DNA from 2 places in the Bradyrhizobium sp. USDA 4353 genome. Region 2 is predicted to be linked to the other one. Evidence: riboswitches for the same ligand, from Rfam matches in the RefSeq annotation. Region 2 holds a riboswitch; the other holds the start of a gene.
What was found. Region 2 has a riboswitch for S-adenosylmethionine ahead of metX (homoserine O-acetyltransferase MetX). Riboswitches for the same ligand answer to the same signal wherever they lie in the genome.
Positions count from the first base shown of each region.

Region 1 (4,482 bases), 1.5 Mb from region 2:
ATACAGCCCGCGGACGGAGACGCTGATCTCCGTGCCGCCCTATGTCGACAACATGCGGGTCGTCGCGCAGCAGCGAGATATCCCGCTGTTCGATCGCTTCGCCATCATGCGGCAATGGAACGAACAAGGCGATTTCGACCTGTTCAATCCGACGCATGGGGTCGAGCTGGCCAAGCAGGTTCATGATTGCCTCGGACGGGCGCTGTCGAAGTTCATCATCGACGCGGCGCATCTCGGCCCGGCGCAGCAGAACTAGGGTTATGTTGTCTATGTCTTCGAACAAATTGTACCGCGTATCTGGGACATGGGAGACGCTTTCGGCTGTCGCGGCCCTGTTGATGGCTCTCTCGATCAGCCCGCCACGCGCGCAGGGCGCCGAGGCTGCCGATGCGCTCGCGGTCAGCGAGCTGCGTCCGACCATCGGCCACGTCACGGTGGCTCAAGCCGCCAATCCGGCCCCCGGGCCGATCGCCGCCGTCAACCCCGCTGCCAAGACATCGCAACCGGCACCGTCAAATCCACCGGCCATGACGGATGCGCAGTCGCCGGCGAATGCGCCGGTCATGGCCGCCACGCCATCGCGCAGCATCACCGAGCGCGCGATCGACAAGGTCAAGCAGGTCGCCAAATCCGCCACCGACATCTTCAACCGGGTGCCGTGCCTGCCGCCGAAGGGCGTCGCGAAAAAGAATTTCATCTCGCTGCCGCACGTCGCCAACAAGCTCGCATCGGGCTTGCCGGTCGTCATCGTCGCCTTCGGCTCGTCATCGACGCAGGGCTATGGTGCCAGCACGCCCGACTACACCTATCCGAACCGGCTCGCGGCGCAGCTCCGCCGGCAATATCCGATGGCCGACATCAGCGTCATCAATGCCGGCGTCGGCGGCGAGGACGCGCCGGAGATGATGAAGCGGCTCGAGACGTCGGTGATCGACCGGCATCCGGATCTCGTGATCTGGCAGGTCGGCACCAATGCCGTGCTGCGCGATCTCGATCCGACCGAGACCGCCAAGCTGGTCGAGGATGGCGTCGCCAAGATCCAGGCGGCAGCCTCCGACGTCGTGCTGGTCGATCTGCAATATTCGCCGCGCGTCAACGAGCGCCCGGAGAATGCCAGCCGCATGAACAAGCTGCTCGGCCGCATCGCCGAGCTGCATCACGCCGGCATCTTCCCGCGCTTCGAGGTGATGCGCGACTGGCACGAGAGGCAGGCGATTCCGATCAATGAGTTCGTGATCTCGGATGGCCTGCACATGAGCGATTGGGGCTACGCCTGCTTCGCCCAGCTGCTCGGCGACGACATCATCCGCTCCGTCGGCCAGGTCAAGCTCGGCATCAACCAGCCGTCAGAAGTGCTGACCTATCGGCCGATGTGACGAGGACGAGTAGCAGGGCTATCGCATATGAAAATCCGGGGCTGTCGCGATCGACAACTCCCCGCAGTTAGGTATTCCGTCATGCCCGGGCTTGTCCCGGGCATCCACGTCGTTCTCAGCGTGCCGAACGGCGTGGATGGCCGGGACAAGCCCGGCCATGACGATGTGGAGAGGGTCGAGCGCACCACTGCGATGGTCACATGCGACAGCTCTACAGCGCTACGCGGCCCGCAGCGCCGCGTCGAGATCCTCGATCAGATCGTCGGCATGCTCGAGGCCGGCGGAGAAGCGGATGAAGCCCTCGCTGATCCCAAGCTCCGCGCGGGCCTCCGGCGACAGCCGCTGATGCGTGGTCGTCGCGGGATGCGTGACCAGCGTCTTGGAGTCGCCGAGATTGTTGGAGATGCGCGCAAGCTTGAGCCCGTTCAGCGTGCGGAACGCGCCGGCCTTGCCGCCCTTGACCTCGAAGCCCACCAGCGTCGAGCCGGCGCGCATCTGCTTCCTGACCGTCGCGGCCTGCGGATGGTCCTCGCGGCCCGGATAGATCAGCCGCGAGATCTTCGGATGCGCGGCAAGGAAGTCCGCGACCTTCGCTGCCGTGTCGGTCTGCGCGCGCACACGCACTGCCAGAGTCTCCAGCCCCTTCAGCAGCACCCAGGCGTTGAACGGCGAGATCGACGGGCCGGTCTGGCGCATGAAATTGTGGATGTGCTCGGCAATGAACGCCTCCGACGACAGGATCACGCCGCCGAGGCAGCGGCCCTGGCCGTCGATATGCTTGGTCGCGGAGTACACGACGACATCGGCGCCGAGCGCCAGCGGGCTCTGCCAGATCGGGGTGGCGAACACGTTGTCGACGATCAGCCGCGCGCCATGGGCATGCGCGATCTCGGCGATCGCCGGAATGTCCATCACGTCGAGCGTCGGATTGGTCGGGCTCTCCAGGAAGAACGATTTGGTGTTCGGCCGGACCGCGTTCTGCCACTGGTCGAGATCGAGCCCGTCGACCAAGGTCGACTCGATGCCGTAGCGCGGCAGCAGATCCTCGACGACGTAGCGGCACGAGCCGAACAGAGCCTTCGCAGCGACGACGTGATCACCCGCGCGCAAGGGCGCGAGGATCGCGGTGGTGACGGCGGCCATGCCGGTGGCTGCGGAGCGGCAGGCCTCGGCGCCTTCGAGCTCGATCATGCGGCGCTCGAACATCGCCGTGGTCGGGTTGGAGAAGCGCGAATAGATGAAGCCGGGATCCTCGCCCTTGAAGCGCGCCTCGCACTCCTCGGCGGTGGCGTAGACGAACCCTTGCGTCAGATACAGCGCCTCGGCGGTCTCGCCGAATTCGGAGCGCAGGCCGCCGGAATGCACCAGCCGGGTTTCAGGACGATAGTGAGCGAACGACGCGGGCGACTTCGACGCAGGAGAATTGGACATGTGACCTCCATCGTGACCACCGCGCGGTGCGCGATGGGCACAAAAAAACCGGCCTGGGAAACTCCTCACGGCCGGGATCACAATCGTCCCCGGCCTGTTTAGCGACTTATTTAACGTGGCTGCAAGCCGGCCGGCTCAAATCACCACGGGATAAGTCGTGCTCTTAGTCTTCCCCGGCCTTTCCGTCAAGCCAGCCATCGGATAACCGGTCAAAAGACCCTATATAGGCTCGCATAGCCGCCATTCCGGCAAAGGATAAGGTCTTGCCGTTTTCGCTTCCCGCCGACGCCCATGGCATCCTGCCCGACCGCATGATCGTGGCGATGGCCGAGGCCGGCCTGATCATTCCGGAATATGATTTCGTCGAGAGCCAGATCCAGCCGGCGAGCCTGGACCTGCGGCTCGGCGACGTCGCCTATCGGGTGCGCGCGAGTTTCCTGCCGGGGCCGGGCTCCACAGTCGCCGAGCGCATCGACGAGTTGAAGCTGCACGAGATCGCGCTGGCCGACGGCGCGGTGCTGGAGACCAACTGCGTCTACATCGTGCCGCTTTTGGAGAGCCTCGCGCTGCCGAAGGACATCGTCGCCGCCGCCAATCCGAAAAGCTCGACCGGGCGGCTCGACGTCTTTACCCGCGTGATCGCCGACGGCACCCGCCGCTTCGACATGATCGGCGCCGGCTATCACGGCCCGCTCTATGCCGAGATCAGCCCTAAGACGTTTCCCGTCTTGTTGCGCGAAGGCTCCCGCCTCTCCCAGGTCCGCTTCCGCTACCGCGATGCCGTCTTGTCCGAGGATGAGCTGATCGCGTTGCACGACGCCGAACGGCTGGTCGATCGTGATGATGCCGATCTCGCCGGCGGCGTTGCGCTGTCCGTCGACCTCTCGGGCAGCAATGCCAATGGCTTCGTCGGCTACCGAGCCAAGCGCCATACCGGCGTCGTCGATGTCGATCGCCGCGGCGGCTATCCGGTCGAGGAGTTCTGGGAGCCGATCAAGGCGCGGCCCGACGGCAGCCTCATTCTCGATCCCGGCGAGTTCTACATCCTGGCCTCCAAGGAAGCCGTGCAGGTGCCGCCGGATTACGCCGCCGAGATGGTGCCGTTCGATCCGCTGGTCGGTGAATTCCGTGTCCACTATGCCGGCTTTTTCGATCCCGGCTTCGGCTATGCCGGCGCCGGCGGGCAGGGCTCCCGCGCCGTGCTCGAGGTGCGCTCGCGCGAGGTGCCGTTCATCCTCGAGCATGGCCAGATCGTCGGCCGCCTCGTCTACGAGAAGATGCTCGCCCGTCCGAACGCGATGTATGGCAGCCGCATCGGCTCCAATTACCAGGCCCAGGGTCTGAAGCTTTCGAAGCACTTCCGCCTGTAGAGCCGCGGCTGCGCGCGGCGCGCGTACCCCCAATGCGTCCGCCGCACGGGGCGATGTGCTACGAACGAACGACAATTGCGCTGCGACATCAACCGCAGCCACGCGGGGAGCGAACATGTCCGAGATCGGACTGGCCGACACTCCGGTCGGCGAGGGGCGGCCCGTGCCGCCCGTGAAGCCGGCGCGGAACACCGTAGTCGACGGACCGATCCTCAAGACGCTGCTGTCGCTCGCCTGGCCGAACCTTATCGCCAATTCCGCCGGTACCTGCGTCGTCATTGCCGAGACCTCCTATATCGGTCGCC
Region 1 covers NZ_JBSSGB010000001.1:2,224,819-2,229,300, forward strand. Annotated here, with positions in the region: gene ACVILH_RS09910 (SGNH/GDSL hydrolase family protein) at 1-256, shown strand, start outside; gene ACVILH_RS09915 (GDSL-type esterase/lipase family protein) at 270-1,376, shown strand; gene ACVILH_RS09920 (O-succinylhomoserine sulfhydrylase) at 1,596-2,807, opposite strand; SAM riboswitch at 2,885-2,964, opposite strand; gene ACVILH_RS09925 (2'-deoxycytidine 5'-triphosphate deaminase) at 3,071-4,177, shown strand; gene ACVILH_RS09930 (MATE family efflux transporter) at 4,293-4,482, shown strand, end outside.
Region 1: linked by a shared signal. The riboswitch ahead of ACVILH_RS09920 (O-succinylhomoserine sulfhydrylase) and the one ahead of metX (homoserine O-acetyltransferase MetX) in region 2 are both predicted to bind S-adenosylmethionine.

Region 2 (4,482 bases):
CGGTGTCCTCGATCGCGGCCACTGCCGCCAGCATCGCCGGCGACGAGACGTTGAACGGTCCGCGGATCCGGTTGATGGCATCGACGATGTGCGCCGGGCCGAACATCCAGCCGACGCGCAGCGCGGCAAGGCCGTGGATCTTGGAGAAGGTGTGCGTGACGACGGTGTTCTCGGTGGTCGCGACCAGCTCGATGCCGAACTCATAGTCGTTGCGCGAGACGTAGTCGGCATAGGCGGCGTCGAGCACCAGCACGACATGCGAGGGCAGGCCGGCGCGCAGCCGCTTGACCTCGTCGAACGGGATGTAGGTGCCGGTCGGATTGTTGGGGTTGGCGAGCCACACCAGCTTGGTGCGCGGCGTCACCGCGGCGAGGATCGCGTCGACGTCGGTGCGGTACTCGTCCTCGGCGGCGATCACGCTCTTGGCGCCGCAGGCCATGGTCGCGATCGGATAGACCAGAAAGCCGTGCGCGCTGGAGATCGCCTCGTCGCCCTCGCGGAGGAAGGTGTGCGCCAGCAGATTGAGAATCTCGTCGGAGCCGGCGCCGCAGACGATGCGGTCGGGATCGAGACCGTAGGTGCGGCCGATGGCCTCGCGCAGCACCCGCGAAGTCCCTTCCGGATAATCCTCGAGATGATCAGCCGCGCTCTTGAACGCTTCGATCGCCTTGGGTGAGGGACCGAACGGGGTCTCGTTGGCGGAGAGCTTGAACACCTTGCGGCCGGGCTCGGGCTTCGGGCTCTTGCCGGGCGTGTAGGGCGCGATGTCGAGAATGCCGGGGTTCGGCACGGGGCGGTTCATCATCAACTCCAAGGGATAGTCACTGGCGCGCGGCGTCTCAGTTGGGAACCGTATAGCGTTTCGCATGGCCGCCGACGAGGGCCGCCGAGCGCACCGAGGCGCCGGCCGCGATCAGAGCAGCCTTGATCTTGTCGAGGTCCGAGGGCGCCTCGATCGACACCAAAAGCGCAGCGCTGTCGAAGGCAGTATCGGGCACCGCGACGACGTCGGCGAGCGGTGACAGCGCGCGCGACACCTGCGCATTCCAGCCGGACACGCGGATGCTCCAGGTCTCGACCTCCAGCACCAGCGCGTCGTCGGCGACGCGCGACACGGCGAACACCGGCAGCGCGGCCGGATGATCGGCGCGCTCGATGAAAGGCATGCGCGCGATGATCTTCGGCGCGCCGGCGGGCTCGAGCGTGATCCACCACGGCGTATGGCCCGAGGTCGTCGACACCAGCGCCAGATCGCCCTTTGAGCGCGCCACTGCTTCCACCGCGGCCTGGGCGCTGAAATGGGCGACGTAGGGCACCACGAATCCGAAATGGAACCGGGCGGAATCGCGCATCGCGGACTCGCCGACCGACACGTCGGCATGCACCGAGAACGGCGCCTGCACATAGGTGAAGGTGGAGACGATCACGCGCCAGATGCCCTCGACGGTGTCGAGCGGCAGGATGCCGCGATGACGCTGCACCAGGCGGCGCATCATGTCGGCCTCGCGCGCCGGGCGGAATGCCGAGCCGACCTCCTGGGTCTTCTTGACCTTGATCAGCCGGTCGATGATATCGGCCCGCTGCATCAACAATTGGTGCACCTGCTCGTCGATCGCGTCGATCTCCTTGCGCAGATCGGCGAGCGAGGGCGGGGCAGGGGGCGGGGTCGACGACATGGTCCGGGTCACTCTTGACGGGCCACGGCGAAACGCGTGGCCGACGGGAACGGATGCCGTTCTCTCCGATGCGCCGGGCCTGCGCAACAGCAAGTTTACCTTGTGCTGCCTAGGCTTGGCTGGTCTGCAGCCGGGACTGTGGCGTTGGGGAGCCCGATCGGCGGTCAACCCGAGCTTGCCTTGACGCGGAGCGCCCGCGGGACTAGCTTCTGCCTGTTCCGTGGTCATTTGAGCCGGCCGGCTTGCAGCCACGTTAAAAAACTCGCTAAACAGGCCGGGGACGTTAGCGATCCCGGCCGAACCCCAGTTCAGGCCGGGTTTTTTATGGCCTGATACGTCACGTGGTTCGGGAGCCCTTGCCGGAAGGCCGGGGTGAAAGACATGACAGGCCTGACGCCGAAATCCACCTCCGCGCTGCGCAGCGTTACGCCGGAAGAGCGTTCGCACGAGGTCGACCATCCGAGCTCGCTGGTAGCGCATTTCGATGCGACCAAGCCGCTGAAGCTCGATTGCGGCGTCGACCTTTCGCCGTTCCAGATCGCCTACCAGACCTATGGCGAGCTCAATGCCGACAAGTCGAACGCGGTGCTGATCTGCCACGCGCTGACCGGCGACCAGCATGTCGCCAACCGTCATCCCGTCACCGGCAAGCCCGGCTGGTGGGAGACGCTGGTCGGCCCCGGGCGCCCGCTCGATCCGGCGCGCTACTTCATCATCTGCTCCAATGTGATCGGCGGCTGCATGGGCTCGACCGGTCCGGCGTCGCTGAATCCTGCGACCGGCAAGGTCTGGGGTCTCGACTTCCCGATCATCACCATTCCCGACATGGTGCGGGCGCAGGCGATGCTGATCGATCATCTCGGCATCGACACCTTGTTCGCCGTGGTCGGCGGCTCGATGGGCGGCATGCAGGCGCTGCAATGGACGGTGGCCTATCCGCAGCGCGTGTTCGCCAACCTCGCGATCGCCTGCGCGACGCGGCATTCGGCGCAGAACATCGCTTTCCACGAGCTCGGCCGCCAGGCTGTCATGGCCGATCCCGAATGGGATCACGGCCGCTACGCCGACAAGGCGACGCATCCGCATCGCGGTCTCGCGGTGGCGCGGATGGCCGCGCACATCACCTATCTGTCGGACGCCGCGCTGCATCGCAAGTTCGGCCGCCGCATGCAGGACCGCGAGCTGCCGACGTTCTCGTTCGACGCCGATTTCCAAGTCGAGAGCTATCTGCGCTACCAGGGCTCGTCCTTCGTCGAGCGCTTCGACGCCAACTCCTATCTCTATCTGACGCGCGCGATGGACTATTTCGACATCGCCGCCGACCATGACGGCGTGCTGGCCGCCGCCTTCCGCGGCATCCAGACTCGCTTCTGCGTGGTGTCCTTCACCAGCGACTGGCTGTTCCCAACCTCGGAGTCGCGGGCGCTGGTGCATGCGCTCAATGCCTCCAGCGCGCGGGTGTCGTTCGCCGAGATCGAGACCGACAAGGGGCATGATGCGTTCCTGCTGGATGTGCCCGAGTTCTTCGAGATCGCGAGCGCGTTTCTCGACTCCGCGGGCAAGGCGCGCGGCCTCAAGACCGTGACGGGAGGCTGAGGCATGAGCCTGCAAGGTGTGCTGCCGCTGAACGGCTTCACGGGCGGCGAGGTGCTGGCCTATCGTCCGGATCATCTCCTGATCGCCGGCATGGTCGAGCGCGGCTCCAAGGTGCTCGACATCGGCTGCGGCGACGGCGACCTGCTGCAACTGCTGGAGAGCCGCGGCATCGACTGCCGCGGCATCGAGCTGTCGCGCGAGGGCGTCAATCATTGCGTCGCCAAGGGGCTCGCGGTGGTGCAGGGCGATGCCGATACCGATCTCGTCGACTATCCCGACGACGCCTTCGACTACGTGATCCTGTCGCAGACCCTGCAGGCGACGCGACGGCCCAAGGCCGTGCTGGAAAATCTCCTGCGCATCGGCCGCCGCGCCATCGTCACCTTCCCGAATTTCGGCTTCTGGCGGCTGCGCCTGCAATTGCTCGTCGGCGGCCACATGCCGCGCACCGACAATCTGCCCTTCACCTGGTACGACACGCCAAATATTCATTTCTGCACCATCAAGGACTTCGTCCAGCTGTGTGACGAGATCGGCGTGAAGATGGAGCGTGCGGTGGCGCTTGATAGTTACGGCCGTCCCTTGCGCGTGGCGATGCCCTGGTGGTTCTGGAACATGTTCGGCGAGCAGGGGGTTTTCCTGCTGAGCCGCGGGGAGCGGCGGTAGGGGCACGTCCTGTTGCCGGAGGCTCGTATGCCGCCAACGTATCGTCATCCTCAGTTGTCGTCCCGGCGAACGCCGGGACCCATAACCACCGGCGGTCATGGGACGATGACTCGCAGTTTCGTCTCACCGATAGATCACGCGGTATGGGTCCCGGCGTTCGCCGGGACGACAGCTGAGTGCTGGGCGATCGATCGCCCGCCCCTGACCACCGTGCGACGCAACTCATAACAGGCGAGCCTTTGGGCTTGTCGCGTTTGGCATCTCAAACAGCCGAAGGCATGACGCTCCGATCCCGCCGCGCATCCGCGCCCGGGCTCTGCATCGATCACCGCCCCCGAACAACGCAGAGGCGCAGGGAAGGCCGGATGCTGGCCGCACCCATGGCCCGCCTGCGAGAAAAAATGCAGGCGGCAGGTACCACAGGTACGAGCCGGAACACCCGGCCTTCCCTGCGCGATGGCTTTACGGCTGCTTCGCGTTCTCCCTGGTGCGCCGGGCTTTCTGACCACCATCCCCACGAGAAGCGAAAGCTTCGCCGTGAGTT
Region 2 covers NZ_JBSSGB010000001.1:740,405-744,886, reverse strand. Annotated here, with positions in the region: gene hisC (histidinol-phosphate transaminase) at 1-802, opposite strand, end outside; gene ACVILH_RS03335 (chorismate mutase) at 840-1,676, opposite strand; SAM riboswitch at 1,887-1,966, shown strand; gene metX (homoserine O-acetyltransferase MetX) at 2,058-3,272, shown strand; gene metW (methionine biosynthesis protein MetW) at 3,276-3,938, shown strand.